4 regions of the Stenotrophomonas maltophilia group sp. SKK55 genome follow, and region 1 is predicted to be linked to each of the others. Evidence: predicted binding sites of a transcription regulator. Region 1 holds the regulator's gene; each other region holds the start of a gene.

Region 1 (7,737 bases):
CGCACGTGAGCGCCCAGCCCGCCACCGGATTCAACACCCGCCGCGCCCTGGAAATGATCCGCCAGGGCCTTGGCGCGCCGCTGATCGTGCTGGCCCTGCTGGCCATGGTCGTGGTGCCGCTGGCCGCGCCGGTGCTCGATGCGCTGTTCACCTTCAACATCGCCATCTCGCTGATGGTGCTGCTGGCGGTGGTCTACGTGAAGCGCCCGCTGGATTTCACCATCTTCCCGATCGTGCTGTTGATCACGACCATGCTGCGGCTGGCGCTGAACGTCGCCTCCACCCGCGTGATCCTGCTCAATGGCCAGAACGGCCACGATGCCGCAGGCAAGGTCATCGCCGCCTTCGGTGAATTCGTGATCGGCGGCAACTATGCGGTCGGCATCGTGGTGTTCGCGATCCTGACCATCATCAATTTCGTGGTCATCACCAAGGGCGCCGGCCGCGTCTCGGAAGTGACCGCGCGCTTCATCCTGGACGCGATGCCCGGCAAGCAGATGGCGATCGACGCCGACCTCAACGCCGGTTTGCTGACGCGTGAAGAAGCCAAGCTGCGCCGCGAGGAAGTCCGCGAGGAAGCCGACTTCTACGGTGCAATGGACGGTGCCAGCAAGTTCATCCGCGGCGATGCCATCGCCGGCATCCTGATCCAGTTCATCAACATGCTCGGCGGCCTGGCCGTGGGCGTGCTGCAGCATGGCATGCCGTTCGGCGACGCCGCCGCCACCTACACCCTGCTGTCGATCGGTGACGGCCTGGTGGCGCAGCTGCCGGCGCTGCTGGTGTCCAGCGCGGTGGCGATGCTGGTCACCCGTGCCTCGCGCTCGCAGGACATGGCCCAGGCCATGACCGGCCAGGTGTTCGGCCAGTACCGCGCGCTGGCGATCACCGCCGGCATCATCGGCCTGGTCGGCCTGGTGCCGGGCATGCCCAACGTCGCTTTCCTGACGCTGGCCTCGATCCTTGGCTTCATCGCCTGGAAGCTGTATCGCAAGACCAAGGCACCGGCTGCCGATGCGACAGGCAGTGGCACCGATGCTGCCGCACTCAATGCACTCGGCCGCCCGGCCGCCGCGGCACCGACCGCCGAACTGAGCTGGGACGAGCTGCGCCCGGTCGATCCACTGGGCCTGGAGGTCGGCTACCGGCTGATCCCGCTGGTGGACAGCAACCAGGGCGGTGAACTGATGGCGCGCATCAAGGGTGTGCGCCGCAAGCTGACCCAGGATGTCGGCTTCCTGATTCCCTCGGTGCACATCCGCGACAACCTGGAACTGCCGGCCAACGGCTACCGCGTGCTGGTGCATGGCGTGCCGGTGGCCACCGCCGAGATCCACCCCGACCGCGAGCTGGCCCTGGACCCGGGCAGCGCGCTCGGCGCACTGGAGGGCATTGCCGGCAAGGATCCCGCGTTCGGCCTGGATGCCACCTGGATCCAGCCGCACCAGCGCGCCCAGGCCGAAACGCTGGGCTACACGGTGGTCGACCCGGCCACCGTGGTCGCCACGCATCTGTCGCACCTGATCCGCGAACACGCACCCGAGCTGCTCGGCCATGAGGAAGTGCAACATCTGCTGGCCAACCTGGCCAAGAGCGCGCCCAAGCTCGTCGAAGATCTGACGCCCAAGGCGCTGCCGCTGTCGGCGGTGGTGCGCGTGCTGCAGAACCTGCTGGTCGAACGCATTCCGATCCGCCAGCTGCGCAAGATCGCCGAAGCACTGGTCGAACACGCGCCGAACAGCCAGGACCCGGCCGTGCTGACCGCCGCCGTGCGCACCGCACTGGGCCGCTTCATCGTGCAGGAGATCGCCGGAATGTCGGCGGAGCTGCCGGTGTTCACCCTCAACCCGCAATTGGAACGTGTCTTGCAGGAGTCCACGCAGGGCAACGGCGCCGCGCTGGAACCCGGACTCGCTGAGCGACTGCACCAGAGCCTGGCCGAATGTGTCAGCAAGCAGGAAGCCCGCAACGAGCCCGCGGTCGTGCTGGTACCTGGCCCGGTACGCGCCGCGCTGGCCCGCCTGGTCCGCCACAGCGTTCCTTCGCTGTCGGTCCTGGCCTACAGCGAGGTGCCGGAGGACAAGCGCCTGAAGCTGGTCGGAACGATCAGCTGACGCCGCCCGCCGATGCGCCAGAAAACAGACACCACTTTCGAACCAACGCAACAGACAGACACCAAGGGGAACCCGCACCGTGCAGACCACCGACCACCCGAGTTCCCCGACCGCCACCCCGCCGTCTTCGCCTCGTGACCACAGCATGAAAATCAAACGATTCGTCGCCGCCGACATGCGCTCGGCCATGAACCTGGTGCGCAAGGAGCATGGTCCTGACGCCGTGATCCTGTCCAACCGCCGGATCGAGGAAGGCATCGAGATCGTCGCCGCCGCCAACTACGACGAGAGCGCGGTACAGCGTGCACTGGAAGCCTCGCGCCGTGACGTTGCACCGCCGCCGGCACCCAAGCCGCGCACCGCCGCCGACGCGGTGATCGCCGCCGTCACCCGCCGCCGCAGCAGCCCCCCGGCACCGGAACCGGTTGCCGCCACCACCTCGGCGGTGGCCGCCCTCGCCCGTGCAGCAGTGGGCGCTACCGGCCGCACCCTCGACAGCGCCGACGAGATCGTGCCGACCCGCGGCAGCACCGGCTTTGCCGCCACGCTGGCACGCGCCGCCGTCAATGAACCGGCACTGCCGGACCAGATCTTCGCCCCGTTCGCCGAGGCCATCGTCGCTCCGGCGCCGGCACCGGCCGTCGTCGCGCCGGCCAACCGCGCCCGTTTCCAGATCGATCCGCCGCACCAGGCACATCACGAAAGCGTGGCGCCGGCGGTGCAGCCGCCGCCGCTGCCGACCGCAGCCCTGTCTGAAACGCAGCCGGAGGTCGCCGCCAGCGAACCGGCGTTGGCCGATGCCACCGTCGAAGCCGCGCCGACGCCGACACTCGCCCCAGCCCCGGTGCTGACCGTGGTCGCCCAGGACGACGCCGAGATCCGCCAGCTGCGCCAGGAAGTGGCCGGCATGCGCCAGGTGATCGAGCGCGAAATGAACCGCTTCACCGACGAGCGCCTGCGCGGCTGCCCGGTGCGCGCCACCGCGCTGGACCTGATGGACGAGTACGGCTTCGATGCTGGCCTGGCCCGCGACGTCGCCATGCAGATCCCGCTGGAGACCGAGGCGCACCGAGGCCGCGGCCTGATGCTGGGGCTGATCTCGCGCAAGCTGCCGATTGCCCCGGTCGACCCGCTGGAGGAAGGCGGCGTGATCGCGCTGGTGGGCCCGACCGGCGCCGGCAAGACCACCACCATCGCCAAGCTGGCCTCGCGGTTCGCCGAGAAGCACGCACCGCGTGACGTCGCTCTGGTCACCACCGACACCACCCGCATCGGCGCCCGCGAGCAGCTGTATGGCTACGGCCGGCAGCTCGGCATAGCCGTCCACGAGGCCAACAGCGGCACCGACCTGGACCAGCTGCTGGAACGCCTGAAGGACTACAAGCTGGTACTGATCGACACCGCCGGGCTGGGCCCGCGCGACCGCGCGCTGGCCGCCCAGCTGCAGTGGCTGCGCGCCGCGCGCCAGGTGCGCACCCTGCTGGTGCTGCCGGCCAACACCAGCTTCGGCGACATGGACGAGGTGGTCCGCCGCTTCGGTGCCGCCAACCTGCAGGGCCTGGTGCTGAGCAAGCTGGACGAAACCGGCCGCTTCGGCAACGCCCTGTCGGTGGCCGTGGACCACGCCCTGCCGATCACCTGGGTGACCGACGGCCAGGACGTTCCGGACGACCTGCACCGGGCCAGTGCGGCCAATCTCGTACTTCGCCTTGAAGATTTGCGCCGAGCGGCCGATATGCCCTGCAACCCGGAGTTGAACCATGCCGTCGCGTGAGTACGCCAAGCTGACCAAGACCTTCCCGCTGTCGGCCACCCGCAGCGAGCCGCTCGGCCCTGTGCGCACCATCGCAGTGACCGGCGGCAAGGGCGGCGTGGGCAAGACCAACGTGTCGGCCAACCTGGCCGTGGCGCTGGCCGGCATGGGCAAGCGCACGCTGCTGCTGGACGCCGACCTCGGCCTGGCCAACATCGACGTGATCCTGGGCTTGAACCCCACCTATACGCTGGCCGACCTGGTTGCCGGCCGCTGCTCGCTGGACGACGTCATCGTTGAAGGCCCGAACGGCGTGCTGGTGGTCCCGGCCGCGTCCGGCCGCCGGCACATGGCCGAGCTGGCCCCGGCCGAGCACGTCGGCCTGGTCAACGTGTTCTCCGAGCTGGAACGCGAGCTGGACATCATGGTGGTGGACACCGCCGCAGGCATCACCGACGGCGTGCTGACCTTCTGCCAGGCCGCGCAGGACACCGTGGTGGTGGTCTGTGACGAGCCGGCTTCAATCACCGACGCCTACGCGCTGATCAAGGTGCTCTCGCGCGAACGTGGCGTGGACCGCGTCCAGGTGGTGGCCAACATGGTGCGCGACCCCAACGAGGGCCGCGTACTGTACGAGAAGCTGACCCGCGTCTGCGAGAAGTTCCTCGCCGATGTCTCGCTGAACTACCTGGGCTGCGTGCCGCAGGATGACTGGCTGCGCCTGTCGGTGCAGCGCCAGCAGCCGGTGGTGAAGGCCTACCCGTCCAGCCCGTCCGCACTGGCCATCACCGAGATCGCGCGCCGCACAGCCCGCTGGCAGGCGCCCACCGAACCGCGCGGCGGCGTGGAGTTCTTCCTCGAACGCATCCTCAAGCAGCGCGGGGTGGCGGCATGAAAGGCGCGGCCCAATACAGGGAAGTCCAGCGCTCGGCGGCCAACGACGTCATCGCCCAGCACTCGGACCTGGTGCGGCGCATCGCCCACCATCTGGCCGCGCGCCTGCCGGCCAGCGTCGAAGTCGATGATCTGATCCAGGCCGGCATGATGGGCCTGATCGAAGCCTCGCGCAGCTACGACGCCGACCAGGGCGCCTCATTCGAGACCTACGCCTCGATCCGCATCCGCGGCTCGATGATCGACGAGATCCGCCGTGGCGACTGGGTGCCGCGTTCGGTGCACCGCCGTGCACGCGATGCTGCGGCCACCATCCGCCGCCTGGAACAGAGCAGCGGCCGCGCCGCCAGCGCCACCGAAGTGGCCGCCGCGATGGAGATGCCACTGCCCGAGTACCTGCGCCTGATGGAAGACGCCGCGCGTGGCCAGGTGCTGAGCCTGGAGTCGCGCATCGAGGACCAGGGCGAGCTGGACACGGTCGCCCAGGGTGGCCCGACCCCGCAGCAGGTGCTGGAGCGCAGCGAGTTCGGCCGCGAGCTGGGCAAGGCCATCGGCCATCTGCCCGAGCGCGAACAGCTGGTGCTCTCGCTCTACTACGAGCAGGAACTCAACCTGAAGGAGATCGGCGCGGTGCTCGGCGTGAGCGAGTCGCGGGTCTGCCAGATCCACGGCCAGGCCGTGCTGCGCCTGCGCGGCCGGCTGAAGGTATTCGAGGCCGTCGACGCCGGCCTCGAAGAATGAACATCCCCGAGGCAGCTGCCCCCGGCCGCCCGGAATGAACAACAAAGGAACTCTGCTTTGAACAAGAACATGCGCATCCTGATCGTGGACGACTTCTCGACCATGCGTCGCATCGTCAAGAACCTGCTGGGCGATCTGGGCTTCACCAACACCGCCGAAGCCGAGGACGGGCATGCCGCGCTGTCGCTGCTGCAGAGCCAGCCGTTCGATTTCGTGGTCACCGACTGGAACATGCCGGTCATGACCGGCATCGAGCTGCTCAAGGCGATCCGTGCCGATGCCAAGCTGAAGACCCTGCCGGTGCTGATGGTCACCGCCGAAGCCAAGCGCGAGCAGATCATCGAAGCGGCCCAGAACGGCGTGAACGGCTACATCATCAAGCCGTTCACCGCGCAGACGCTGGAAGAGAAGCTCGGCAAGATCTTCGAACGCCTGGCGGCCAGCGCCTGATGGACACCACGGTCGACAAGAATGCCCTCGCCCTGCGCCTGCAGGAAGCACTGGACGCACTGGAGTCCGGTGACGAAACCGCCTGGCGGCAACGCATCGACGGGCTGGTCGCGCTGCGCACGCAGCCGATGATGAGCGGCCTCTCGCGGCTGGCCCGCGAGCTCGGGCAGGCCCTGGGTGAACTGCCGACCGTACCCAGCGAGGCCGGCGAACTGGACGATGCCTGCGCACGCCTGGACCACGTGGTGGCGATGACCGAACAGGCGACGCACCGCACCCTGGACCTGGCCGAGGAATGCCGCAGCCTGACCGAACAGCTGCGCGCCGAAGGCCTGCAGCCGGGCCAGGATGCGCAGCTCGAGCGCATCCGCCACAACCTCACCGAGATCGCCCTGACCCAGAGCTACCAGGACCTGACCGGGCAGATCATCCGTCGCGTGGTCGGCATCGTCCGCCGCGTGCACGAGGGCTTCGGCGCGCTCGGCCTGCCGCCGGAACAGCATCGCACCGATCCGGAACTGGCCGGGCCGGCACTGAAGGGACTGGACCGCCACGCGGTCTCGCAGAACGACGCCGACGACCTGCTGTCGGACCTGGGGCTGTAAGCATGAGCGCGGTATCCGACGACATCACTGCCGATTTCATCATCGAGGCGCAGGAAATCCTGGATCGCCTGGGCGAACAGCTGGTGTCGCTGGAGCAGGCACCACAGGACACCGAGCAGCTCAACGCGGTGTTCCGGGGCTACCACACGCTCAAGGGCGGCGCCGGCTTCCTCGGCGTCACCGCCATGGTCGAGCTGTGCCACGCCGCCGAAGAAGCGCTGGGCATCGCGCGCGCGGGCCAGGCCGTGCTGCAGGCCCATCACTTCGATGCCGCCCAGCAATCGCTGGACTACCTGCAAGCGATGCTGGATGCAGTTTCCTCCGGCACCGAGCCGGGCTATGCGCCGCCGGAGCTGATCGCCCAGTTCGACATGCACGGAAGCGCCGCCGCGCCGGCCGCCCCGACCGCCGTAGCGGCGGCCGGTAGCGGCGACCTGATCACCGACGACGAATTCGAGGCCCTGCTCGACCAGCTGCACGGTGCTAACGCGCCGACTGCGGTCGCGCCGGCAAAGAAGGCTGACGACGGCCTGATCAGCGAAGACGAGTTCGAAGCCCTGCTCGACCAGCTGCACGGTGGCGCCGCACCCGGCGCCAAGCCCATCGCTGCCGCAGCGCCCGCACCGATTGCGGCATCACGCCCACTGGCCGCACCGGCCGCACCCGCACCGGCAGCGGCGACCAAGCCGGCCGCCAAGCCGCTGGCCGAAGCCGAACATACCGTGCGCGTGGACACCAAGCGCCTGGACGCGATCGTCAATCTGATCGGCGAACTGGTGCTGTCACGCAACCGGCTCAAGACCCTGCGTGCGCGCCTGCGCGACGAGGAACTGGACCGCGCCGTGTCGACCCTGGACATCGCCACCGCGCGCCTGCAGTCGGCGGTGATGCGTACCCGCATGCAGCCGGTGGGCAAGGTCTTCTCGCGCTTCCCCAAGGTCGCCCGAGACGTTGCCCGCTCGCTGAAGAAGGAAGTGGACCTGGAGCTGATCGGCGCCGAGACCGAGCTCGACCGCAACCTGGTCGAAGCGCTGGCCGACCCGCTGGTGCACCTGGTCCGCAACGCCATCGACCATGGCGTGGAAATGCCCGATCTGCGCGAAGCACAGGGCAAGCCGCGGATGGGCCATGTACGCCTGTCGGCCCAGCAGGAGGGCGACTACGTCAGCATTGAAGTGCA
Region 2 (7,737 bases), on a different contig from region 1:
CGCCTGCTGGATCCGTCGTAGCCGGAACATGCAGCCACCATGAAGTGGCTCTACCGGGGTTGCGACAGCGTCAGCCGAGCGTGGGCTCGGCTCTACAAAAAGAAAGGCCGGCTTGCGCCGGCCTTCTGCTTCTTATTTCGCCTTGCCCTGGTTGGCTACGGCTTCGGCGGCCTTGCGCGCCGCTTCCGGGTCGCCGAGGTAGCGGAACGACTGCACGGTCAGGTCATCGTTCAGTTCGAACAGCAGCGGGATGCCGGTCGGGATGTTCAGCTCGAGGATTTCCTCGCGCGAGACGTTGTTGAGGTACTTGTACAACGCACGCAGCGAGTTGCCGTGGGCGGTGACCAGCACGGTCTTGCCGTCCTTCAGCTGCGGCGCGATGGCGTCGTGCCAGTACGGCAGCACGCGGTCCAGGGTGGTGGCCAGCGATTCGGTGCCCGGCAGCGCGTTGCGGTCCAGCCCGGCGTAACGGCGGTCATGGATCGGGTGGCCCGGATCTTCCAGGTCCATCGGCGGCGGCGGGATGTCGTACGAACGACGCCACACCTTCACCTGCTCTTCGCCGTGCTTGGCAGCGGTCTCGGCCTTGTCCAGGCCCTGCAGGCCGCCGTAGTGACGCTCGTTGAGGCGCCAGGACTTGTTCACCGGCAGCCAGTCCTGCTCCAGCTCGGCCAGCGCACCCTGCAGGGTGTGGATGGCGCGCTTCAGCACGGAGGTATGGGCGACGTCGAACTGCAGGCCTTCCTCGCGCATCAGGCGACCGGCGGCAGCCGCTTCCCGTCGCCCCTGCTCGGTCAGGTCGACATCGACCCAGCCGGTGAAGCGGTTGTCCAGGTTCCACTGGCTCTGGCCATGGCGCAACAGTACGAGTTTACGGGTCACTGCAGGGTCTCCAACGCGAGGAAAGGCAGGCCGCCATTGTAGCCCCGGTGGCCGCTCACCGTGCCGTGGCGCCGCGCATGCGATGCTGGAGCCAATGAATACGGTGATCGACCCCGGGCGCTGGGAAGGCAGCGTCACCGCTGCCCGCGCGCAACAGCTGCAACTGGCCGCCCGCGTGGAACGCCAGGACCGCCTGCCCCGTGACGTGCGCTGGCTGGCCGGGCTGGACGTCGGCTTCGAGGACAACGGTGCCATTACCCGCGCCGCGGCGGTGCTGCTGGATGCAAGGACGCTGCAGCCCGTGGCGCAGGAGATCGCGCGCATCCCCACGGTGATGCCCTATATCCCCGGCCTGCTCAGCTTCCGCGAGCTGCCGGCGCTGCTGGCCGCGCTGGCGCTGCTGCCGCGGGCACCGGACGTGGTGTTCGTCGATGGCCACGGCATCAGCCATCCGCGCCGGCTGGGCGTGGCCGCGCATCTGGGCGTGGTCACCGACCTGCCGAGCATCGGCGTGGCGAAATCGAAACTGGTGGGAAGGTTCGTCGAACCGGGCGCCGAGGCCGGCGCGCATACACCACTGCTGGACGGCGAAGAGCAGCTGGGCTGGGTGCTGCGCAGCAAGGTTCGCTGCAAGCCGCTGTTCGTGGCCGGTGGCCATCGGATCAGTGCCGATACCGCGCTGGGCTGGGTGCAGCACACCCTGCGTGGCTATCGGCTGCCGGAGCCAACCCGGCTGGCGGATCGGCTGGCCTCGCGGCGGGACGAATAGCTGCGCCGGGCGTCTCCCGGCGCGCGCGTCATCTTCGATCAACGATGCACATGGCCACGATGGCCCTGCGCGTCCTCGCCGTGGTCGTGGCCTTCATGGCCCTCGTGTCCGCCGCCCTTGGCCGGCGCCGGCCCGCCACAGGCTTCGCCGCAGTGGTCCGCTTCGATCTGCAGTGTCACGTGCTCGATACCGAAGTCATCATGCAGGCGTCCGCCCAGCTCACGGCGCAGCGCATCGGCATCGGTGCCCTCGCGCATCACGATGTGCGCGGTCAGCGCCGGGGTGCTGGAAGCCAGCGCCCACACGTGCAGGTCATGCACGTCCAGGACTGCGGCGTGGCCGGACAGGCTGTCGCGCAACCTGTCCACGTCCATGCCCTTGGGCACGCCTTCCAGCAGCACGTTGATCGCTTCACGCATCAGCACGTAGGTACGCGGCAGCACCCACAGGCCGATCAGCACGGCCAGGATCGGGTCGATCGGTTTCCATCCGGTCCACTTGATCAACAATGCGCCCGCAATCACTGCCACCGAGCCGAGCATGTCGGCCCACACTTCCAGGTAGGCGCCCTTCACGTTGAGGCTCTCGCCACTGCCCGCCTGCAGCAGGCGCATCGAGATCAGGTTGATGACCAGGCCCGCAGCCGCGATCACCAGCATGCCGGAGGAGGCGATCTCCTGCGGCTGGCGGAAGCGGCCGACCGCCTCCCACAGGATGTAGGCGGCGACCACGAACAGCATGGCACCATTGATCATCGCGCCCAACGCTTCCAGCCGTGCATAGCCGTAGGTGCGGCGCGCATCCGGCGGGCGCCGGCTCAACCGTACCGCGACCAGCGCGATCATCAGCGCCAGCGCATCGGTGGCCATGTGCGCGGCGTCGGACAACAGCGCCAGGCTGTTGGTCCAGAACGCGCCCACCACTTCGACGACGAGGAAGGTGGTGGTCAGGCCGAGTGCCCACCACAAGGGCTTCTCGTGGCGGATCTGGGATGGCAGGTGATCGTGGTCGTGGCCCATGGCAACAGCTCCTTTGCGATGCGGTGCAGGCTACGCGGTGCCGGCGGAGGAGACTATTACGATGTTTATAACATTGCAGGCCACACGAGCCCTCGTCGGGCATGGCCCGGCGAGGGCTGCAGACCGACGCCGGCCTGCGGTCAGAAGCCGAAGCGAAGGCTGGCCCAGTAGGCCCGGCCCGGTTCGTTGTAGGTCGCCGCACCGGCATCGCTGCTGTTGGCCTCGCGGAACAGGCGCTTGTCGGCCAGGTTGTTCACGCCGAAGCCGAAGCTGACCGTCTCGGTCACCTTGTAGCGCGCGCTCACGCCCCAGATGTTGTACGCGCCACGATCCTGCAGCGCGATCGATGCATCGCAGCTGCCGGTGCAGCGCGGGTCGTTGTTGATGTTGGTCGTGGCCGGTTCCTGCTTGCCGTAGAAGGTGCCGGTCAGCAGCACGGACAGCCTGTCGGTGGCTTGCCAGTCCAGCATGGTGTTGATCGTGTACTTCGGAATCACCGACAACGGCTGGTGCGTGGTCTTGTTCTCGTTTTCCACCATGTAGGTGAAGTTGTTGCTCCACTTCAGGCGGTTGCCCTGCTCGCCCAGCAGCGGAATGACCAGGTTGCCTTCCAGCCCCTGCACGATCGCCTTCGGCGCGTTCTCCCAGCGGAAGATGCGGCCCTTGGTGTCGGCGGTCAGCCCGATCTGGGTGTAGCCGGCCTGGATCTTGTCCTTGTAATCGTTGTGGAAGTAGGTCAACGACGCCTGCCAGCCGCTCTGCGGTGCCCATTCGATGCCCAGTTCCTTGTTCAGGCTGGTTTCCGCCTTCAGGTCCGCGTTGCCGCGCATGTAGCAACCGGCGCCCAGGCTCGGCAGCGCATTGGGGCAGCCGTTGCCGCGGGTGTAGTAGAGATAGTCCGGATTGGACTGATACAGGTTCGGCGCCTTGAACGCGCGGGCAATGCCGCCCTTCACCACCCAGTCGCTGCTGATGCGGAACTGCGCGTTGAGGCTGGGGCTGGTGTTGTTGCCGAACTGGCTGTGGTGGTCGAAGCGCAGGCCCGGGGTAACGATCCAGCGCTCGCCCAGGTAGATGTTGTCTTCCACGAACACCGCCGTGGTCTGCGCATCGGCCTTGCCGCGCGCACGATCGGCCGACAGCCCCGGGATGCCACCGCCGCTGCTGCTGGACTGGCTCATCGAGTACGGGTCGGTCAGGCGGCTGTCCAGGTATTCAAAGCCCAGCGTCCAGATGTTCTCGGCGCCGCCCAGCGTGGTCGGAAAGCTCACTTCGCCATCCAGCTGGTAGTTGCGCAGGCGCGAGGTCGACCAGTCGGTGCCGTTGAAGCTGCCCTCCGGGCCACCGGCCAGGCCTTCATTGATGCGTGAGTTGTTCACCGCCTCCACCGCGGCGGTCACCCGCGAGGTCACATCGCCCCAACGGCCACGATGGGTGATCGCGCCGGTGTTGCGGTACATGCGGTTGGTTTCCGCCTTGCCGTCGGCCAGGGCGGCCAGATCGATGCCGGTCGAAGTGCCGGTGGTGCTGACCGCGCGGTCACCGGCATAGATGTTGCCCTGGCGGCTGGTGCCGGCCTCGAACTCGACCACCTGGTCGGCGGTCACGTCCCAGCGCAGCAGCGCGTTGATGTCGCGGTTCTTGACGCCCTCGCGGCCAGCCGGTGGCACTGCGTTCGGCTGGGTGGCGTACCGGCGGTTGAGATCGAGTGAATCGGCGTCGGTCTTGTTGAGGTTGCCGTACAGGCGGAACGAGAGCGTGTCGGTCATCGGCCCACTCAGCTGCAGGCCGACGCGCTCGCTGCCACCTTCGGCGCTGTGTTCGGGCACCAGCCCGTACAGGTCGACCGCACCGGTCAGGTCGCCGGTCGGGCGCTTGGTGATGATGTTGACCACGCCACCGGACGCACCGGAGCCATAGCGTGCCGCCGCCGGTCCGCGCAGCACTTCGATGCGCTCGATCATCTCCGCCGGCACCCAGTTGGTGTCGCCGCGCGTGTTGCGCTCGCCACTGCGGCCCATGCGCACCGCATCGCGCGCACCGATGCGCTTGCCGTCGACCAGGATCAGGGTGTTTTCCGGGCCCATGCCGCGCAGGTCGATCTGGCGGTTGTTGCCGTACTGGCCCGAGGCGCTGTTGCCGGTGAGGTTGACGCCCGGCATGGTGCGCAGCAGTTCGGCGATGTCGTTGGCCGGTGGGCGCCTGGCGATGTCCTCGGCGGTGATGGTCGAGGTACCCAACGCCTGGCGGGCAATCTGCGAGGCGGTGACGTGCACCGTGTCGATATCGGTGGCGTCGGCTTCAGCCTGGGCGGTCAGGGCGCTGCCCGCCAGCAGGGCGGCAACGGCGAGCGCCAGCGGGCGCGGCGAGAGGACAACGGCAGGAGACATGATCTGGACCTTCTGGCAGGGCAACGGGGCCTCTGGCAAAGGGCTTGAGGCAACGACGAGGGGGAGGCGGAGCGTCGCTGCAGTCGCCTGCGGCCCGATCCGTGCGCGCATTCTCCCATCAATGAGAGTGATTCTCAAATGCGTTCGCTCATTGATACCGCAGGCGTGGTGTGCCCTGCGCGCCGGACGACCCTGCATCGCGCTTAAACTGGCCGGCTTGCCCACCATCAACCGCACGCCACCGCGGCCGATACCCGTGGTTTGCCGTACGCAGTCAGAGATCGACGTGGAACCACCCCAACTGGACGATGCCAGCCAACCGCTGGCCGAGGCCTGGCAGCACTGCCTGCAACAGGCCGGCCCTGCCGCCACCGCGCTGCTGCACGCCGCCGCAACCGATGCCCCGCCGGCGCTGGCCCAACGCTTCTACGAAGTGCTGTTGCAGGACGGGCGTGCACGCCGCTTCCTGTCCCACGATCAGGTCAAGCAACGCCTGCAACCGGCCATGCAGCGCTGGCTGGTGCAGCTGCTGACCACCGATGCCGACGGCATTGCCGCCACCGTTGCCTCGCAACGGGTGATCGGCGATGTGCATGCCCGGGTCGGCATTCCGGTCGACCTGGTCACCCGCGGCGCGCGCGTACTCAAGCACGAGCTGTTCGTGCGCCTGCGCGACGACGCGCCCGACAGCGCCACCGCGTTCGCCGCCATCGACTGCCTCAGCGCGATCATGGACATCGCCATGGAAGGCATGACCCTGGCCTACACCCATGCACGCGAGCGCTCCACCCGTGCCGATGCTGCCTATCGGCTGTTCTCGCTGGTGCAGAATGTCGGTACTGAACGCGAGCGCCAGCGTGCACTGCTGCTGGACTGGGAGAACGCCCTGCTGTACGCACTCGCCGGCCACGTGCAGGCCAGCGAAAGCGCCAGCCTGGCGACCTCGGAATTCGGCCTGTGGTTCACCCACAAGGGCATCCCCAGCTTCGGCGAGAGCAGCGAAACCCAGCAGGTCGGCCAACTGATGGCCCGCATCGACGGCAACCTGCAGCGGGCAAGCCATGACACCCCGGCGCAACGACTGGCGGTGCTGCCGGCCATCCGCGAGGACCTGGCCGCCATCCGTACCCTGATGACGCTGTTGTTTGAACGCATCGGTGAACTGGATGCCGGCAGCGATGCCCTGACCAACCTGCTCAACCGCCGCTTCCTGCCTACCGTGCTGCGCAGGGAGATCGAGCTGGCCACGCGCAACCGCACGCCGTTCTCGCTGCTGCTGCTCGACCTGGATCACTTCAAGGCGATCAACGACGGCCACGGCCACGATGCCGGCGACCGCGCGTTGCAGCACGTCGCCGGCCTGCTCGGCCAGCTGACCCGCGGCAGCGACTACCTGTTCCGCTACGGCGGCGAGGAGTTCGTGGTGGTGCTGGTTGCCGCCAGTGAGTCACAGGCCACGGTGATCGCCGAGAGCCTGCGCCGGCAGATCGCGCAGTCGCCAGTGGCACTGGCCAACGGCCAGGCTCTGTCGCTGACTGCCAGCATCGGCGTGGCCGGCCATGATGGCCACCCGGACTACGAGCGGTTGATGGCACGTGCCGACGCGGCGATGTACGAGGCCAAGCGCAGCGGCCGCAACCGCGTGGTGGTGGCCAGCGCGGACCTGCAGGAAGCCCCGGGGCGGCGCGCGTTGCAGCGCTGAACTGGCGGAAATGAAAAATCCCGGTGGCGGGTAGAGTCGACTGTTAGTCGACTACCGCGCGCAGCGCGGAGCTTTTCGCCGTCGGAACGAGGAGCAGTCGACTAACAGTCGACTCTACCGATTCGCGCGCCAGCCGCTGCTTTCACCGCCCGCCTCCGCCACGCCGCCCACCACAGCAGCGCCAGCAGCGCGATGCCGGCGCCCAGCAGGCACACGGCAGGCCAGCCGTGCCGGGCCTGCATCCAGGGCCCGGCAGCCGCACCGACACCACTACCCACCGCATAGAAGAGCATGTAAAGCGCCACCAGGCGTCCATGCTGCTCGCCCGGCGCGCGCAGCAGCAGCGCCTGGTTCGAGACATGCAGCGCCTGCCCACCCAGATCGAGCACGATCACGCCCAGCAGCAGCAACGACAGCGACTGCGGCAGGCCCAGCAGCGGCCACCACGCGACCAGCATCAACAGCAGCGCGCCAAGACTGACCCGATCGGCAAAACCGCGGTCCATCCAGTGCCCGACCCGCGACGCCATCAATGCACCTGCCACCCCGGCCAGGCCGAGCGCACCGATGGCCGCAGTGGACCACTGCAGCGGTGGGGCCGACAGCGGCAAGGGGGCCGCCGCCCAGAACACGTTGAGTCCGGCAAACAGCAGCAACGCCAGTGGACCGCGCTCGCGCAGCGTTCGATCTCGGCGCAGCATGCCCAGCATCGAGCCCAGCAGCTCATGCCAGGGTGGAGGGACCGACGGCACCGGTACTGCGGGCAAGCGCTGCCACAGCAGCGCCGCCAATGCCGCCATCACCACCGCGGACAGCAGGTAGACCCTCTGCCAGCCAAAGGCCGCCGCCACCGTACCCGACACCACGCGCGCCAGCAGCAGGCCGATGAACACTCCGCCCTGCACCACGCCAACCATGCGACCGCGCTGCTCGGGCGGTGCCAGCGTGGCGGTGTAGGCGATCAGGCCCTGGGTC
Region 3 (7,737 bases), on a different contig from region 1:
GGCATCATCGCGCATGCGCGCGAACACGCCCTGCAGCTCACCCTCCATGCGCGCGCTGAGGTCACCACGAGCCAGCGCGGCCAGCAATGCCTGCAGGTCGCCGAGGTTGGTTTCAAACGTCGCCAGCAGGCGGTTGATGCTGGTCGACAACGTGCGCACGAAGCCCTGCTTGCCCTCCAGCGCGATGCGACCGTGCAGGTCACCGTGTGCTGCAGCATCGACCAGCGCAGCGACCTCGGTTTCCAGCAGGGTCTCCAGCGCTCGACTGCGCCATTCCACCGCTACGCCGAGGAATTGCCCGTCATCGATGACGGGGTTGGCAATCAGCTGGTAACGCGTGCCGGCATGGCCGATCTCGCGCTCTTCGCGCTGGCGCACGCCGGCCAGGCTGGCCAACGCCGGATGCAGGCGTACCGCGTCGCTGCCCACCAGCGCCTCGTTCCGCAGGTCAAGCAGCTGCAGCAGTGCCGGGTTGGCGTAGGCGACCTGCCCTTCCGCATCGATCACCATCAAACCGGTCTGCGCACTGTCCAATGCCTGGCGCACCCGGGTGTTGCCGCGCGCCACGGCACGCTCGGTCTCGATACGCGCGCGCAGGCGCTGCTGCATGTCGACCAGGCGCTGGGCCAGTTGGCCGATCTCGTCGTTGGCGTTGTAGACGCGCAGGGTGGTGTCCAGGCGGTCGTCGGCGATGTCGCTGGCGAAGCGCAGGGTGTCACGGATCGGCTGGCGCACTGCACGCAGCACCAGCACGAGGCTGGTGATCAGCACACCGGCGACCAGCAGCACGGTCAATGCAAACAGCACGCTCATCGTGCGCGCACCAGCCTGCTGGCGGGCCTGGGCACGGGCCAGTGCCGCGGCCTGTGCCTGCTGGAATGCGGCCAGCGCAGGCGCTACGCCCGCAGCGGTATCCAGCAGCGACTGCGCTTCCACATCCAGGCCGACACGGGCAGCGGTATACCCCAGCAATGCGGCCTGATACGCCTCCATTCCGGTGCGCAGGGTGTCCTGCGCATCCGCGGGCAGGCCCGCCAGCGCGAGATCGAACGGCAGCTTTTCTTCGCTGGCGCGGTCGGCGTGGGTGGAATCACCGTCGAGCAGCAGCAGTGCCTCCTGCCGCCGCATCTTCTGCAGGGACAACGCCAGCGCATCCCGCTGCTGCGCATCCACCTGCCCCTGCAGCGTGTCTGCAGCCTGTTGCAGCTGCGCGGCGAGGCCGGCCTCACCACGGCCCATCTCGTCGACCCGTTCGAACAGGGCGGCAACACCCTGCGAGAACGCGCCTGCAGCTTCGGTCAACGCCTGCAGGGCCTTGCGCCGGCCGGCATCCATCGGCATCGTGCGCAGCGCCTGCAGATCGTCCTGCAGCGCCTTTTGCGTGGCCAGCAGCTGCGCGCGGTCGGCATCATCGAAACTGCGTGCATACTGGATCTGCAGGCGGCGCGCTTCGGCCACCCGCGTGGCCAGGCGCGCGGCGAGGTCACTGCCGCGCTGGTAGCTGGCCTGGCTGCGCGCAGCCTGCGTGCTGGCATGCCCGGTCCAGGCATAGACGGCGGCGATTGCGACCAGTCCCAGGCCACAGACCCACAAGGTCGCCTTGAGCTTGTTGGCTACGCTCAGCCGATGCGGTTGCAGCCACAGCAGCAGGCCGGAGGACGCCGGGCGCAGCGCCGCAAGCCGCGTGCGCAGGGACCGGAGGTGGGAGACAACGGCCGACATGACAGACTCCAGGCAGAAAGACGCACCTGTATCGGCCGGATTCAAGGCAACTTTAGAACTTTCGTCGTCCTGGCCCAGCGGTGACGGGCGGACGCGGCCTTTGTACCGGGTGCAGGCGACGCTGGCGTGACACGACCAGCACCCTTGACCTCAACCCCGGTTGGGGGAGCACAGTGGACCTCCCCTCCCGCCCGGTGCCGCCATGACGACGCTCGATGTCCCCCGCTACCTGCAGCGCCTGCAGCTGGATGCACCGCCACCGCTGACGCTGGCCGGCCTGACCCTGCTGCAGCAGCGCCACAACGCACTGCTGCCGTTCGAGACCCTCAGCTGCCTGCTGCGCGATGCGGTACCGATCGACCTGGACAGCGTGCAGCGCAAGCTGCTGGACGAGCGCCGTGGCGGGTACTGCTTCGAACTCAATGGCGGCCTGCTGGCGCTGCTGCAGGCATTGGGCTTCGATGCGCAGCCATTGAGCGCGCGCGTGCTGCTGGCTGCCCAGGACGGCGAGCTGACCGCACGGACCCACCTGCTGCTGCGCGTGCAGGTGGATGGCGATGACTGGCTGGTGGATGCCGGTTTCGGCAGCCTGACCCCGACCGTGCCGCTGCGGCTGCATGATCCGCAGCCGCAGGCCACGCCGCACGAACGCTATCTGCTGCAGCGGCTGCCTGGCGAGGGGGACTTCGTGCTGTCCGCCGAATCCGGTGACGGCTGGCGGGCGATGTACCGTTTCGACCTGCACGTGCCGGCACCGATCGACAACGTGGTGGGCAACTGGTACGTGTGCACCCATCCCGACTCCAGCTTCCCCGGCCAGCTGCGCGCGTCGCTGACCGGGCCACATTGGCGACGCACTATCGGCAGCGGCAACTACACCGAGTACCGCCCCGGCCAGGCACCGGACAAGCGTCCGCTGCACGATGTTGCCGACGTGCGCGACGTGCTGCAGCAACGCTTTGGCATGCAGTTGCCCGAAGACCCGCGGCTCGATCCGGCGATCAACGACTGGCTGCAGCGCTCACGCGCCGCGACCTTGTAGAGCCGAGCCCATGCCCGGCTGAGCTTGGGCGGCTGGGTCAACAGCAGCCGAGCATGGGCTCGGCTCTACGGAACCGCGCGCGCCTGCAACGCAATCCGGTTGCCTTCACTGTCGCAGATCCCGGCCACGTTCCAGGCTCACCTCCAAGTCCATGCCCACACCTGCGGCCTCGTCGGCAAACGGAAGGTAGGCCATCCTGCAGTCGTGCAGCATGACACCCCTTGCAGGGCAGTGCTGGCATGCTGGGTGCCCCTTTCCTCGCGGAGTCCTGCATGTCCCTGGCCGATCACCAAAGTGCGCTGGCACCGCAGGGCTTCCTGCGCGTGGCGATCAACCTGGGCAACCCGGTGCTGGCGCAGGGCGATGCGCACTCGCCGCGCGGACCGTCGGTGGAGCTGGCCGCGACATTGGCGCAGCGCCTGGGTGTGCAGGCACGCTTCACCTGTCACGATGCCGCAGCCTCGGTGGTCGCTGCGGCAGGCGAAGACGGCTGGGATCTGGCCTTCCTGGCCATCGATCCGGCACGCGCCGACCGCATCGCCTTCAGTGCTCCGTACGTGGAGATCGAAGGCACCTATCTGGTGCGCGAGGACAGTCCCGCGCAGCAGGTGACCGACCTCGACCGCGAGGGGCTGCGCATCACGGTGGGCCGCGGTGCAGCCTACGATCTGTTTCTCAGCCGCGAACTGCGCCACGCCACGATCGAACGGGCCGAGTCGTCGGCGGCTGCGATCACCCTGTTCGATCTGCAGCGCCTGGATGCCGCCGCCGGCGTGCGCCAGCCGCTGCAAGCATGGGCGCGGGCGCATCCCGGCCACCGCGTGCTGGCCGACCGTTTCACCGCGATCCAGCAGGCGGTGGCGGCGCCGGCATCCCGCCCCGCCGACGCGCTGCAGGCGCTGTTCGAGGAAGTGGAGGCGATCAAGGCCGGCTCGCTGCTGGAGGAGGCGTTCGCGCGCGCCGGGCAGGCGGTCACGCTGGTGCGATGAGTGTAGCGTCCGCCATGTGCCGCACGTGTTCGGCAGCCTGCGCGTGCAGCCAGTCGCGGAAGGCAAGAAAGCCGCGGTGGCGGGCCGAACGCTGCGGGTAGACCAGCCAATGCGGCCAGGCGGTTTTCAGGCGCAGGTTGGACAGCGCAACCAGTTGGCCGGAATCCAGCAACAAGCGCGCCCGCGTCACCCGCCCCAGCGCCACGCCCACCCCGTCCAGCGCCGCACGGTGGTGTGCCTCCGAATCATCCAGCACCGCTACGAAGCGCGACGGCGGGGTCTGCCCGCTCAACGCGAACCAGGCCCCCCACGCGCCATCGGGGTCCCCCAGCAGTGGCCACTGGTTCAGTGGCACCCGGTCGATCCCTCCCATGCGTTCGATCAGCGCCGGGCTCGCCATTGGCAGCAGCCACTCGTCGAACAGCGGCTCAACCACCAGGCCCGGCCACTGCCCGCTGCCCAGCCGCAGCGCGGCGTCGAACTGGCGCTGCCGCTCGAAATCAATCAGGCGCTCACTCGACTGCAGGTTGATCTCGATCTGTGGGTGCTCAGCCACGAAATGACCCAGGCGCGGCACCAGCCACGCCGACGCCATCGACGGCACCGCACTGATCGTCAGCACGTGCTCGGCGCGGGCCGCATAGGGCTGGAAGGCTTCGTTGATCGCATCCAGATGCGGGCCGACCTGGTCGAGCAGGCGCTGCCCCTCCAGGGTGAGGGCGACGCCACGCGGTTGGCGGACCAGCAGTGGCTGCCCGAGCCGCTCTTCCAGCTGGCGCATCTGATGGCTGAGCGCACTGACGGTCAGATTCATCGACGCCGCTGCCCGTGACAGGTTGCCCAGCCGCGCGGCGGCCACGAAACCCTGCAGGGCATGAAGGGGCGGACGGGACATCAGGCTTGAATTCCTCTCAAGGCATGCTTGCGGAAATGTCGCTTTTTGCCCGCCCATGCTGCCCGTATCGTGCAATCCACTCAAGTGGAGGCACGCTCATGAACATCTTCGGCAGCCTGTTGTTCCTGCACGGCCATGTGGCCAACACCGAGCTGGCACGCCAGCTGGCCAGCCCGTCCACCGCCGCCCCTGCGTGCGCGGCGCAACCGGCCACGCCGGTTCAGCAGCCGGGGACCCGTTGAACGCGGCTCAACCTGTATACCAGCGTTGGACGTATTCAGGCAGCCAGGGCATTGGATCGATATCCAGTGCCCGGCAACCGTCGAGCGTGTCACGCAGCACGCCCTCACCGGGGCCACCGGGAATCCGCAGGCCTTCTTCTTCCGGAAGCTGCACCACGGCCCAGTCGTGCAGCCGGTCCATGCGCAGGCGCATCGCCGCCTGCAGCCATGCCTTCAGCGGGTAACAGCGATAGCCTTGTTCAGCCAACGCAGCAATTGCGAGCGACAAGGCCTGGTTGGCACCACGTACCCATTCAGTACGACCCCCAGCCTTGTGCTGGATCGTCATCGGTGCCGGTGCGCAGTGCGCCTTGAACGGCGAACGCAGCTGCAGCTCCAGATCACGTGCATCACGCTCGCCCTCCGCTTCCACCAGCGCACCGGCATCGAGGTCGAAGAACTCGAACCAGCGCCGATGCAATGCGCTGATGCGTCCGAGCGGATCACGTGAAAAGCCGATCTTCGCGTAGTCCTCCCACGCACACGGGAAGACGTAGGTAAAGACACGACCGTCGATGCGGATATCCGATTGCATGTGCGCAGGCTGCCTCCACCTCAGCCCGGGCGCAACCGTGCACGCTGCAGCGCTCCGGCAGTGCGGCTTCGTGCAGCCGGCACGAACTATTCTTGCTGACTGTCGCTGCCATCTCCGCCCGCCATGCCGTCTGCTGCGCCCGCCCCCCTACCGATTTCGTCCATCACCCTGGAAGCGGCAACTTTCGCGGTGGTCCATCAGCACAACGCGGACATCGCGCGGCAACCGGCCTCGCTGACCAAGCTGATGACCGCCTATGCGGCGTACGAATGCGTCGAAGAGAACGGAGGCGCGTGGGACGCAGCGGTCACCATCGCCGCCGAGGATGTGCACGCGGTGGCCGATGATGAAACGCGCATGGGCCTGGTGCCCGGCGAAACGGTCACGCTCGCACGCCTGCTGGAAGGGTTGATGATCGTCTCCGGCAATGATGCGGCGCTGGCGGTCGCGCGCCACCTGGACGGATCGCAGCCTGCGTTCCTGGAGCGCATGAACCGGCACGCGCGCCAGCTCGGCCTGCGCAGTACCTGGTTCGCCAGCGTATCCGGCATCACCACCCCGCACCATGCGTGCAGCGCGCGCGACATGGCAGTACTCGCCGCCTGCCTGCTGAACGATCATCCACAGATCCTGGCAGTCACCGCGCAGCGCGCGTTCGCGCATGGCAGCTTCAGCCGCAGCAACCAGAATGCGCTGCTTGGCGATGACGGCGTGGATGGCTTGAAGACCGGCTACACCCAGGCCGCAGGCTTCTGCCTGGCCGCCACCGCATGCCGGGCAGTGCCAGGGCGGGATCAGCCGGTACGCCTGATCACCGTGGTGCTGGGTTCTGAAAGCCGCGACGCGCGCGACGCACTGGTACGCGATCAGCTGGCGGCAGGATTCGCCACGCTGGCCAGCAGTACTGCCGGGGCCTGACTCCCGAAGCGGCTCAGCGACGCTTTACCGTCGCCACGATCAGCCGCTGCAGCTCGGCCTCGGCGTTGGTCTTGTCCAGCGCGCCGGCGGCCACACCCTCGGACAGGGTTTCAGCCGCACCAAGGATCGCCCAGCGTCCCGCCAGCGGCACCGAGCCATCGGTGGCGAACGGACCCAGCCAGGCATCGCAGTTGTCGATGAAGTCCTGCTGGTAACGCCGCCGCACTTCGTGCAGTTCCGGCGCGCCCACCAGCGCGGCGAGGATGCCCTGCACTTCACTGCCCTGGCTGAGGATGCAGTCGATGTAGCCGGAGGCAATGGCCGCCGCCCGGTCGGCCAGCTGCGCCCGGGCACGGCCGATACGCTCGTGGAATACCACCGTCTGGCGCCCGTCATAGTCATCGTAGAGCGCGGCCAGCAGGCCGTTGCGGGTCACGAAGTGATCGTAGGCGACCGGCTTGGTCACGCCCGCCGCCTCGGCCAGCCGACCCAGCGTCAACGCGTCGGTGCCTTCTTCGCCAACCAGCGCCCAGGCCACATCCAGCAACTGCCGGGCGCGTTGCTCGCGGGTCAATCGGCGGCGCGTGGGAGCGGCGTTGGCAGGCATCGGCGGAACACGGCGATCAGCGCATCGGAACACCAATTTTACGGCCGATCGCCAGCGCGGTCTGCAGATGCGCTTGAGCGGCACCGGTATCGGCGTCCAACAGCAGGTGGGACGACAGCACGCGTGCGCCGCAATAGTCGAAGATGCCCATGTCGATCTGCGTCCTCATTGCCGCGTCGTAGCCACGACGTTCGACCATGGCTGCGTCGGCGCCGCCCAAGCCGACCAGATGCACATTCAGGCGCTGCAGCTTCTTCACCAGCCTGCCCTGCGCATCCTGTGCGTAGGCCCAGTCGTTGGTGAACACACGGTCGATCCAGCCTTTCAGCAGCGCCGGGAACGACCACCAGTACAACGGGAACACCAGCACCAGCGTATCGGTGGCATCCAGCCGCGCGTGCTCGGCAGCGACATCGGCGGGTACCGCGCCGGTGCTGCGGAACAACGCCTGGTCCTGCGGGTTGAAGCGCGGATCGAAGCCTTCGGCCATCAGGTCGGCATAGGCCACGGTGTTGCCGGTGTCGGCCGCGGCAATGCCATCACCGATGCGACGCGCCATCGCGTGGGTCAGCGAACCGGGCTCAGGGTGGGCGATGACAATGAGGCTGTGCATGGGGATCTCCAGGAATCGATACCTACCAATGGTAAGTAACGATTCCGGGGAAACCAGCGCCACCGGTGGGACGCTGTTTTTGCGTCCAACGTATAGTGCAGCGATGCCCTGTGGGACATCCGGACATGGATCGAC
Region 4 (7,737 bases), on a different contig from region 1:
CAGGATGTTGGTCTGGAACGCGATGCCATCGATCACCGAGATGATCTCGGCGATACGCTGCGAAGACGCCTCGATCTGCTCCATCGTGTGCACCACCTGGCTGACCACCTGGCCGCCTTCGCTGGCCACGCCCGCTGCGGAACCGGCCAACGTGTTTGCCTGCAGCGCATGGTCGGCATTCTGGCGCACGGTGGAGGTCAGTTCTTCCATCGACGCGGCGGTTTCTTCCAGGTTGGCGGCCTGCTGTTCGGTGCGGCGCGACAGGTCGCTGTTGCCGGCGGCGATTTCACCGGCGGCCAGGCGGATGCTGGCCGCCGACTGCTGGATCTGGCCGACGATCTGGGTCAGCTGCTGCACGGTGCTGTTGGCATCGTCGCGCATCACCGCAAACACGCCGTGGAAGTCGCCCTGCATGCGCGCACTGAGGTCACCGGCGGCGATCGCGCGCAGCAGCGTCGACAGTGCCGCCAGGTTGTGGTCGCTGACCTGCATCATTGTGTTCAGGGTCTCCACCATGCGGCGGAAATCATGCTCGAAGCGCAGTGCATCACCGCGCACGGCGAAGTCACCGGCGGCGGCGGCGGCGGCCAGTTGCTGGATCTGCTCGTTGATCGCGGCCAGGTTGCGCTTGGTGGTCGCCATTGCGGCAGTGAACACCGCCTTCTCGCCCGGCAGCACTTCCATGTCCACGCTGAGGTCGCCCACGGCATAGCGCTGCATCACTTCAACCAGGCGCTGGGTGACCGCATTGCTGGAGGCCACCAGCTGGTTGCTGTCGGCCACCATGCGGCCGTACTCGCCCGGGAAGGCCGCAGCATCCATGCGATAGCTGAGTTCACCGGCATCGTGCCGGCGCGCCATTTCGGCCTGCGCAGCCATCACCGACTGCAACTGCCCACGCATGCCCTGCATTGCGTCCAGCAGGCGCCCCACTTCGTCGTTGCTGCGCGCCGGCAGCGTGCTGTCCAGCTTGCCGGCGGCGACATCTCCGGCCACGCGTACCGCTTCGGCCAACGGGCGGATTGCCAGGCGGCGCAGCAGCACGTAGACGCCGGCGCTGAGGGTCAGCGCGGCGATCACGCCGACCAGCAGGGTCAGCCACAGCAGCTGGCGTGCCTCAGACACGATCACCGCATGCGGCATCACCACGCCCAGCGCGAAGCGTTGCGGGGCGTCGCCCACGCGCAGCGGCACATACACGCGTACATTGCCGGCCGCGTCGGGGCTGAAGGCCTCGAACGGACGGTCGGCGGCGATGTCGGCCAGCATGCTGCGGGTCAGGGCATCGTTGCGCGGCTTGCCGATCTCGGCGGCATTGGCCGAGGCCAGCACCACGCCCTTGGGCGACAGCAGTTCGACGCGGCCAGCCCCCATCGGCTTCAGCGTTGACAGGTGCTTCTGCAGCGCTGCCAGCGAGAAGTCGACGGTGAACACGCCCAGGAATCTGCCGTTCTCGATGATCGGCGTGCTCAGGGTGCTCATGAGCACCTTCTGGCCGGCGATGTCATAGGCGTAAGGTTCGCTGACCTTCGGCAGCTTGTCGCGGCTGGGCACCATGTACCAGTCACCGGAACCGCTGGCAGTCTCGGTGTAGTCGGTCATCACCGACTGCTGCGGTTTGCCGTCTTGCCAGGCCCAGTAGCTCATGTAGCGGCCGGTGGCATCGTGTGCTTCGGTATTGACGAACTCCGCATCCTTGCCGTCGAAGGCATCGGCCTCCCACATGGTGCTCTTGCCCAGCCATTGAGGATGAGCACGCAGCTGTTCGCCGAGCACCGCCGCCAAGCTGGCGCGGTCGGGTATATCACCACGGGCACGCTGGGCCAGCACGGCCTCGACCATGGCGTCATTGCTGGCGAAAGCGGTGCCCAGATCAGCCGCCACCTGGCGCGCCTCAGCGTTGGCCTCGCTGGTCATGGTCTGGCGCGAGGCGCTGATCAGACTGGCGCTGGCCTGCCGGTAGATCAGGAAGGCGGTCAGGCCGAAGCACAGCAGCGCGATCACGGCGGTGCCCAGCATCAACTTGTGGGCGATGCTGCCCGGGCGTTGGGCAGCGGCAGAGCGGGAAGAAGACATGGGAGGGTCCGCAAGGCAGTTCAGGACGACCGGCACCACGAGGGCACCGCGCAGGCGCGCGATCCGTCGCGCAGGCCACCGGCCGCCGGGGCGCGCCCGGCGCTGGAAGCGCACTGGGTTAGCGGCCGCCCGCCAACGAGGTTGAGGCGGTCGGCCTGCACATTCCTGAATCCGCTCAGAGTCGGCTCAACGCTCCCCCTCTCGCGATGCCCTCACTCGGCCACGCGGTCCTTGATCCACTGTGCCCGCGGCAGTACCTCGATGCTGCCGACGGCATACTGCTGAAGCACGTCGTCCGGCCCGAAGCACGGTTGCCAGCCCAGCTCGCCGCGCAGGCGGGCACTGTCGTAGACACGGTCGATGCTCAATGGCAGCGGCCAGCCACGGCGTTCGAATTCGGCCAGCAGCTGCGGCGCGCGACGGGCCAGCACGCTGCGCGGGTGGGTGGCCAGCTCCAGGCAGTCCTCGCGCCGGAACGGCGTCGGGGCACAGGCGAGGTAGCGCGCGAACCGGGCGCCTTCGTCGAGCAGCAGTGCAGCATGTGCGCTGGCCACATCGCGGGCGTCGATACCGCGATGCAGGCGGAACATCGCCATCCGTTCGGGCGGTTCCGGAAAACACCGGCCCATGCGCAGCACGCGAACGCTGAAGCCCGGCGTGGCGGCGGCTTCGGCCAGGGTCTCTGCCTGCAGCTTGGTACGGTGGTAGATCGTGCGCGGCAGCGGCTCGGTGTCTTCGTCGATCCAACGGCAGCCACCGGCCACCACGGCATGGCCATACAACGCAGTGGTGCTGGTCAGCACGAAGCGCCGTGCACCGGCTTCGCGTGCCGCCTGCAGCAGGTGTGCGGTGGCCTCCACGTTGATCTGCTGGAACACCGCATCCGGCACCAGGCCGACATGTGGGGCATGCAGGGCCGCGGTATGGATGACTGCATCCACGCCCTGCACCGCGCGCGCGACGGCCTGCCGATCGCTGACATCGGCAATGATGCGCGTGGTGGCAAACGGACTGCGGTCCAGCCCCACCACTTCGTGGGCAGCCGCCAACGCACCGAAGATCGCGCGCCCGATGCGGCCGGAACTGCCGGTCAACAGAATCTTCATTGAGTCCATTCACTCGAAGCGCCCGGGAACTACCGGGATGCTTCGATTCTAGGCATGCAATCGCGCATCCGCGATAGGACAGCCATGCAATCGTGCGTTCATCTTGACGACTTCGCAGGCGCCAGCAGTTGCCGCGCGATGAACAGCGGATCGTCGCCGCCGGCCACATCAGGCCTCACGCCAGTACGTTCCCAGTTTCCACCGGTGCGCAGATTGATGGGTTGCCGGTCGGGAATACTGATCTGATAGCCATCGGGCAGCAGCACAGGATCACCAAACATATGCGCGGCACCGCCACTGCGCGTGCCGACAATCCGCGCGCGGCCCAGTGCCTGCAGCGAATAGGCGACGAATTCGGCCGCCGAAGCGGTGCGGCGGTCGATCAGCACCACCAGCGGTTTCAGGTACGCAGGCAGGCTGGCAGGCGGCAGCGGTACCGGCGTGCGCCGGCCGCGCTGGTCCAGCTGCTGCACCGCGTCGATCTTCGCGTCCAGCAGCGTGCGTACCAGCAGGTCGGCACTCGCATCGTCGCCGCCCCCGTTCTGGCGCAGATCCAGCACCAGGCCATCGGTGTCGGCCAGCAGGGTGAAGGCGGCGGCCAGCTTCGGCCGGGCCAGATCGAGCGGGTAGAAGGTGCTCAGGCGCAGGTAGCGGATGTTGCCCTCCATCACCCGCACCTCGCGCACGCCGGCACCATTGCTGCGGGCATCGGCGCGCCAGGCCATCAACCAATCGTCCTGGCCGGCCGCTGCGTCCACGCGTTCAACGTGGACGAACCCATCACGCCGGCCTGGGTAAAGGGTGCAGTTCGTCCTAGCCACGCAGGGCGATGCGCGCAGCGGCGTACCTGCGCCGTGAAAAGCAGTACGGTGCGGCGTGAAGGCAGCCGCACTGGTGCGGACACTCCGTTAGCCGGGCACCGGCAAGGATGAGCTTCCCTTCCATGCAACGGGAGCCTTCCCATGGCCGACCAGCACCACGGCACTTCCCATCGTGGCTTCGCCTCGATGGACCAGGACAAGCAGCGCGCGATCGCCGCAAAGGGAGGACGCGCCGCGCATGCGTCCGGCAATGCACATGAGTTCAGCCCGGCCGAGGCACGCGTGGCCGGCCGCAAGGGCGGCGAGGCGATCAGCCGCAACCGCCAGCACATGGCAGCGATCGGCCGCGAAGGCGGGCACGCTCGCCACGCCAATGCACGGCAGCAGCGGCAAGCGGCCGAAGAGACGCCAACGGGGGACGGTCCACAACGCCAGCAGGGCTGACCGCGGCGCGTTCAGGCGCGCCTGTGCTGCCGGAGCAGCCCGGATGCCGCGAGCAGGGCCAGCACGCCGGTGGACGGTCATCGTCCCGCGCGCACCGCCAAGCGTGCCTGAGGCACCATCCACCGCTCAGGCGTGGGCGAGGATGTTCAACAGCCGACCGAACGGATCGCGGACGAAGAAGCGCCGAACGCCCCAGGGTTCGTCGGCCGGGCCATATTCCAGCGCGATGCCGGCCGCGCGCATGCGCTGGAGCACGTCCTGCAGATTGTCCACTTCGATCGACAGGTCCGGCACCGGCGTGCCCGAACCCCCTTCACTGGCGAAGCTGACCTGCGCCAGCGCACTGCCCTGCCCGCCGTGGGTGACGATCCAACCATGGTTCATCACCACCGGCATGCCGAGCAGCTCGCCATAGAACGCAGCGGCGCGTGAGGGATCGGGCGTGGCGATGTTGGCGACGACACGCTTGACGGCCATGTTCCACTCCACCAGGAAGAATGTGTCGAGACTGCCCGACCTTGCGCACGAACAGAAGAGCCCCGTCACGGACGGGGCCCGTCTTCAGCCGAGCATGGCTGGGCTTACACCGCGCCGCAGCGCTCCATGACACATCGATCGTATTCGTACTGGCATTCCATGGCATCACCACCACCGGACACACATGCCTGGTAACCCTTCCAGCAGGGTAGATCGCAGGGCTGGACCGGTCCGGCCACGGCCACCGAGCCGCTGCAGGCCAACGCGAACACAACACCGGCGATCACTTTCCCGAAAGTACGCATCGACATCGCTCCTTGATAAGCCTGGTGATCCCAGGCCGGGCCACCTTAGCGCTGCACACGGGACGCTGGGTGAAGGCCGATGCCGCTCGACTCAGCGGTGCAGCAACCCCAGCACACGCAGCTGCCCGGCCAGCTCATCAATGTTGCGCCACGGCAGGATCGGCGAATTGCCGCGCTCGTCCGGCGGGTTGTCCGGCAGCGCATCGGACCCGCCACCGGCCCCGGCAAGACGGCTCCAGCACCTCGAAAGAGAGTCACGGTGCGCTGCCCGGCGGAGCCGCCGCAGATGCCCGTCACAGAAAATTAACGCGTTCATAAAATTGTCTTCACATCACTGGGGGATGTCGCCTTGCCTTGCCGTTAACGGCCTTGTTGTCCGTCAACCAAGGAAGTTGTCCGATGAATCACCCGCTGTACGGCCGTTCGTCCCGCTCCCTGTCGCACCGCCCGCTGGCGCTTGCCGTCGCCAGCTCGCTGCTGCTGGCCACCACACTGCCAGCCATGGCCAGCGAATCACTCGAGGCCTGGCAGCAGCAGCGCCAGATGCAGGCTGCATGGGCGCAGCCTGCTGCCAACGCTGCACCCGCAGCGACGGCCGCTGCACCTGCCGCCAGCAGCACCGCCGTTCTTGGCAACCCGGGCGATCCGGCCAGCTGGCGCAGCGATGAATTCAACGCCGATTGGGGCCTGGCTGCGATGGGCGCGGACTACGCCTATGCACGCGGCCTGACCGGCAAGGGCGTACGCCTGGCGCTGTTCGATTCGGGCTCCGCGCTGGCGCATCCGGAGTTTGCAGGACGCAATACCTCCAGCATCACCATCGGTGCCGACTGCGCGACGCCGGGTGTGGTCGCGGGGACCGGTGCCTGCGGGCAGACCCGCGGCGAACAGCCCGGCTACAACTACTACGGCCTCGGTGCCGGCGTTCCGGCCGCACTCGCGGCACGCCTGATCGCGGCCGGCCAGCCCTATGGCTTCAGCTACGCCGACCACGGAACGCATGTGCTTGGCACCATCGGCGCCAACCGCAATGGCACCGGCATGCATGGCGTGGCCTTTGGTGCGGATCTCACCGCCGCCCGCGTGTTCGGCGACACCTACTATGAGTGGCGCCTGGATCCGGACAACTACTATCGCCCGCGCGCGGTGTACCGCACCGATCCGGATGACGCCGCCACGCTGGATATGTATGCACAGATCCAGGCGCAGGGCGTGCGTGCCATCAACCACAGCTGGGGCATCTCCACGCGCAACATGACCGCCGCCGCGCTGGACCAGCAGTACGCCAACATCGGTGCCGACTACGGCGTGTACGGCAGCATCTACGCCAGCAATGGCGATACCCCGGGCTCCACCCTCATCCAGGTGTGGTCGGCTGGCAACGGCAGCGGCGCCGTCGCCGGAATCACGGCCGCCATGCCGCGCTGGAAGCCCGAACTGGAACCGTACTGGCTGGCCGTGGCCAACGTCCGCCGACCCAACGCCGCTGCGGGCGAAACCGACTATGTGATCGATGGCAGTTCCAGCATCTGCGGCGTTGCCGCCAACTGGTGCATCTCGGCACCCGGCACCGACATCGTCAGCACCATCGTGTCCGGCGATATCCAGGGCCGCGTCGAGAACACCTCCGCCTATGTGCGGCTGATCATCGACAGCGAGAACACCCAGTACGTCTATGGCACCAAGACCGGCACGTCGATGGCGGCGCCGCACATCACCGGCGCGCTCGGCCTGCTGATGGAGCGCTTCCCCTATCTGGACAACGCGCAGGTGCGCGACGTGCTGCTGACCACCGCACGCGACCTGGGTGCAGCAGGCATCGATCCGATCTACGGCTGGGGCATGGTGGACCTGAAGAAGGCCATCGAGGGCTACGGCTCGCTGCGCGTGGACACCAACGTGGTGATGAACCAGAAGGCCGGCGGCCTGAAAGTCTGGGAAGGCGATGCCTGGGACAACTGGACCAACGACATCGGTGGCCCTGGCAAGCTGACCAAATCCGGTATCGGCTGGCTGCGCCTGAGCGGCAACAACAGCTTCAACGGCGCGGTACTGCAGGACGGTACGCTGGAATTGAACGGCGCCAACACGCTTGCCTCGGCGGTCGAAGTACAGGGCGGCCAGTTGCTGCTCAACGGCAGCCTGGTCTCCACCGCACTGACCACTACCGGTGGCGTGAGCACGGTCAGCGCCAGCGGCGTGTTGAACAACAGCAACCTGGTGATCAACGGCGGCGTGGTGTCCTTCAACGGCACGCAGACCGGCGGCACCACCACGGTCGGCGCCAACGGCCTGCTGAAGGGCGTCGGCACGCTCGGCCATACCCGCGTGGACGGCATCATCGCGCCGGGCAACTCGATCGGCACGCTGACCATCAACGGCAACTACGTGCAGGGTGCCACCGGCGTCTATGCCGCCGAGCTGGCCCCGGGTGGCCGCAGTGACCAGTTGCACGTGACCGGCACCGCCACCCTTGGCGGCACGCTGGTCGCGCTGCCGGAGCCGGGT

The links. The regulator FliA, encoded in region 1, starts transcription of late flagellar genes. The targets are predictions, from matches to a motif close to TAAAGTTTNNCNNNCNNNGGCCGATAA.
Region 2: a site for FliA is predicted at 5,288-5,314, ahead of AC2A1N_RS12205 (GGDEF domain-containing protein). Genes of this name have one in related genera too.
Region 3: a site for FliA is predicted at 1,751-1,777, ahead of AC2A1N_RS03865 (methyl-accepting chemotaxis protein). Genes of this name have one in related genera too.
Region 4: a site for FliA is predicted at 2,195-2,221, ahead of AC2A1N_RS04015 (methyl-accepting chemotaxis protein). Genes of this name have one in related genera too.

The regions. Positions count from the first base shown of each region.
Region 1 covers NZ_JBXUHP010000059.1:675,949-683,685, forward strand. Annotated here, with positions in the region: gene flhB (flagellar biosynthesis protein FlhB) at 1-9, shown strand, start outside; gene flhA (flagellar biosynthesis protein FlhA) at 6-2,114, shown strand; gene flhF (flagellar biosynthesis GTPase FlhF) at 2,260-3,888, shown strand; gene AC2A1N_RS21265 (MinD/ParA family ATP-binding protein) at 3,875-4,762, shown strand; gene AC2A1N_RS21270 (RNA polymerase sigma factor FliA) at 4,759-5,502, shown strand; gene cheY (chemotaxis response regulator CheY) at 5,560-5,952, shown strand; gene AC2A1N_RS21280 (protein phosphatase CheZ) at 5,952-6,557, shown strand; gene AC2A1N_RS21285 (chemotaxis protein CheA) at 6,560-7,737, shown strand, end outside.
Region 2 covers NZ_JBXUHP010000018.1:677,182-684,918, forward strand. Annotated here, with positions in the region: gene AC2A1N_RS12180 (hypothetical protein) at 1-21, shown strand, start outside; gene gpmA (2,3-diphosphoglycerate-dependent phosphoglycerate mutase) at 133-882, opposite strand; gene nfi (deoxyribonuclease V) at 977-1,651, shown strand; gene AC2A1N_RS12195 (cation diffusion facilitator family transporter) at 1,690-2,670, opposite strand; gene AC2A1N_RS12200 (TonB-dependent siderophore receptor) at 2,811-5,060, opposite strand; gene AC2A1N_RS12205 (GGDEF domain-containing protein) at 5,347-6,762, shown strand; gene AC2A1N_RS12210 (MFS transporter) at 6,864-7,737, opposite strand, start outside.
Region 3 covers NZ_JBXUHP010000005.1:174,828-182,564, reverse strand. Annotated here, with positions in the region: gene AC2A1N_RS03865 (methyl-accepting chemotaxis protein) at 1-1,722, opposite strand, end outside; gene AC2A1N_RS03860 (arylamine N-acetyltransferase family protein) at 1,925-2,764, shown strand; gene AC2A1N_RS03855 (ABC transporter substrate-binding protein) at 3,037-3,753, shown strand; gene AC2A1N_RS03850 (LysR substrate-binding domain-containing protein) at 3,737-4,648, opposite strand; gene AC2A1N_RS03845 (hypothetical protein) at 4,747-4,890, shown strand; gene AC2A1N_RS03840 (GIY-YIG nuclease family protein) at 4,898-5,464, opposite strand; gene AC2A1N_RS03835 (D-alanyl-D-alanine carboxypeptidase family protein) at 5,588-6,382, shown strand; gene AC2A1N_RS03830 (TetR/AcrR family transcriptional regulator) at 6,396-6,989, opposite strand; gene AC2A1N_RS03825 (NAD(P)H-dependent oxidoreductase) at 7,006-7,602, opposite strand; gene AC2A1N_RS03820 (hypothetical protein) at 7,728-7,737, shown strand, end outside.
Region 4 covers NZ_JBXUHP010000007.1:8,598-16,334, forward strand. Annotated here, with positions in the region: gene AC2A1N_RS04015 (methyl-accepting chemotaxis protein) at 1-2,076, opposite strand, end outside; gene AC2A1N_RS04020 (NAD-dependent epimerase/dehydratase family protein) at 2,289-3,182, opposite strand; partial or broken gene AC2A1N_RS04025 (S41 family peptidase) at 3,281-3,964, opposite strand; gene AC2A1N_RS04030 (KGG domain-containing protein) at 4,145-4,447, shown strand; gene AC2A1N_RS04035 (VOC family protein) at 4,574-4,924, opposite strand; gene AC2A1N_RS04040 (hypothetical protein) at 5,029-5,229, opposite strand; gene AC2A1N_RS04045 (hypothetical protein) at 5,321-5,545, opposite strand; gene AC2A1N_RS04050 (autotransporter domain-containing protein) at 5,629-7,737, shown strand, end outside.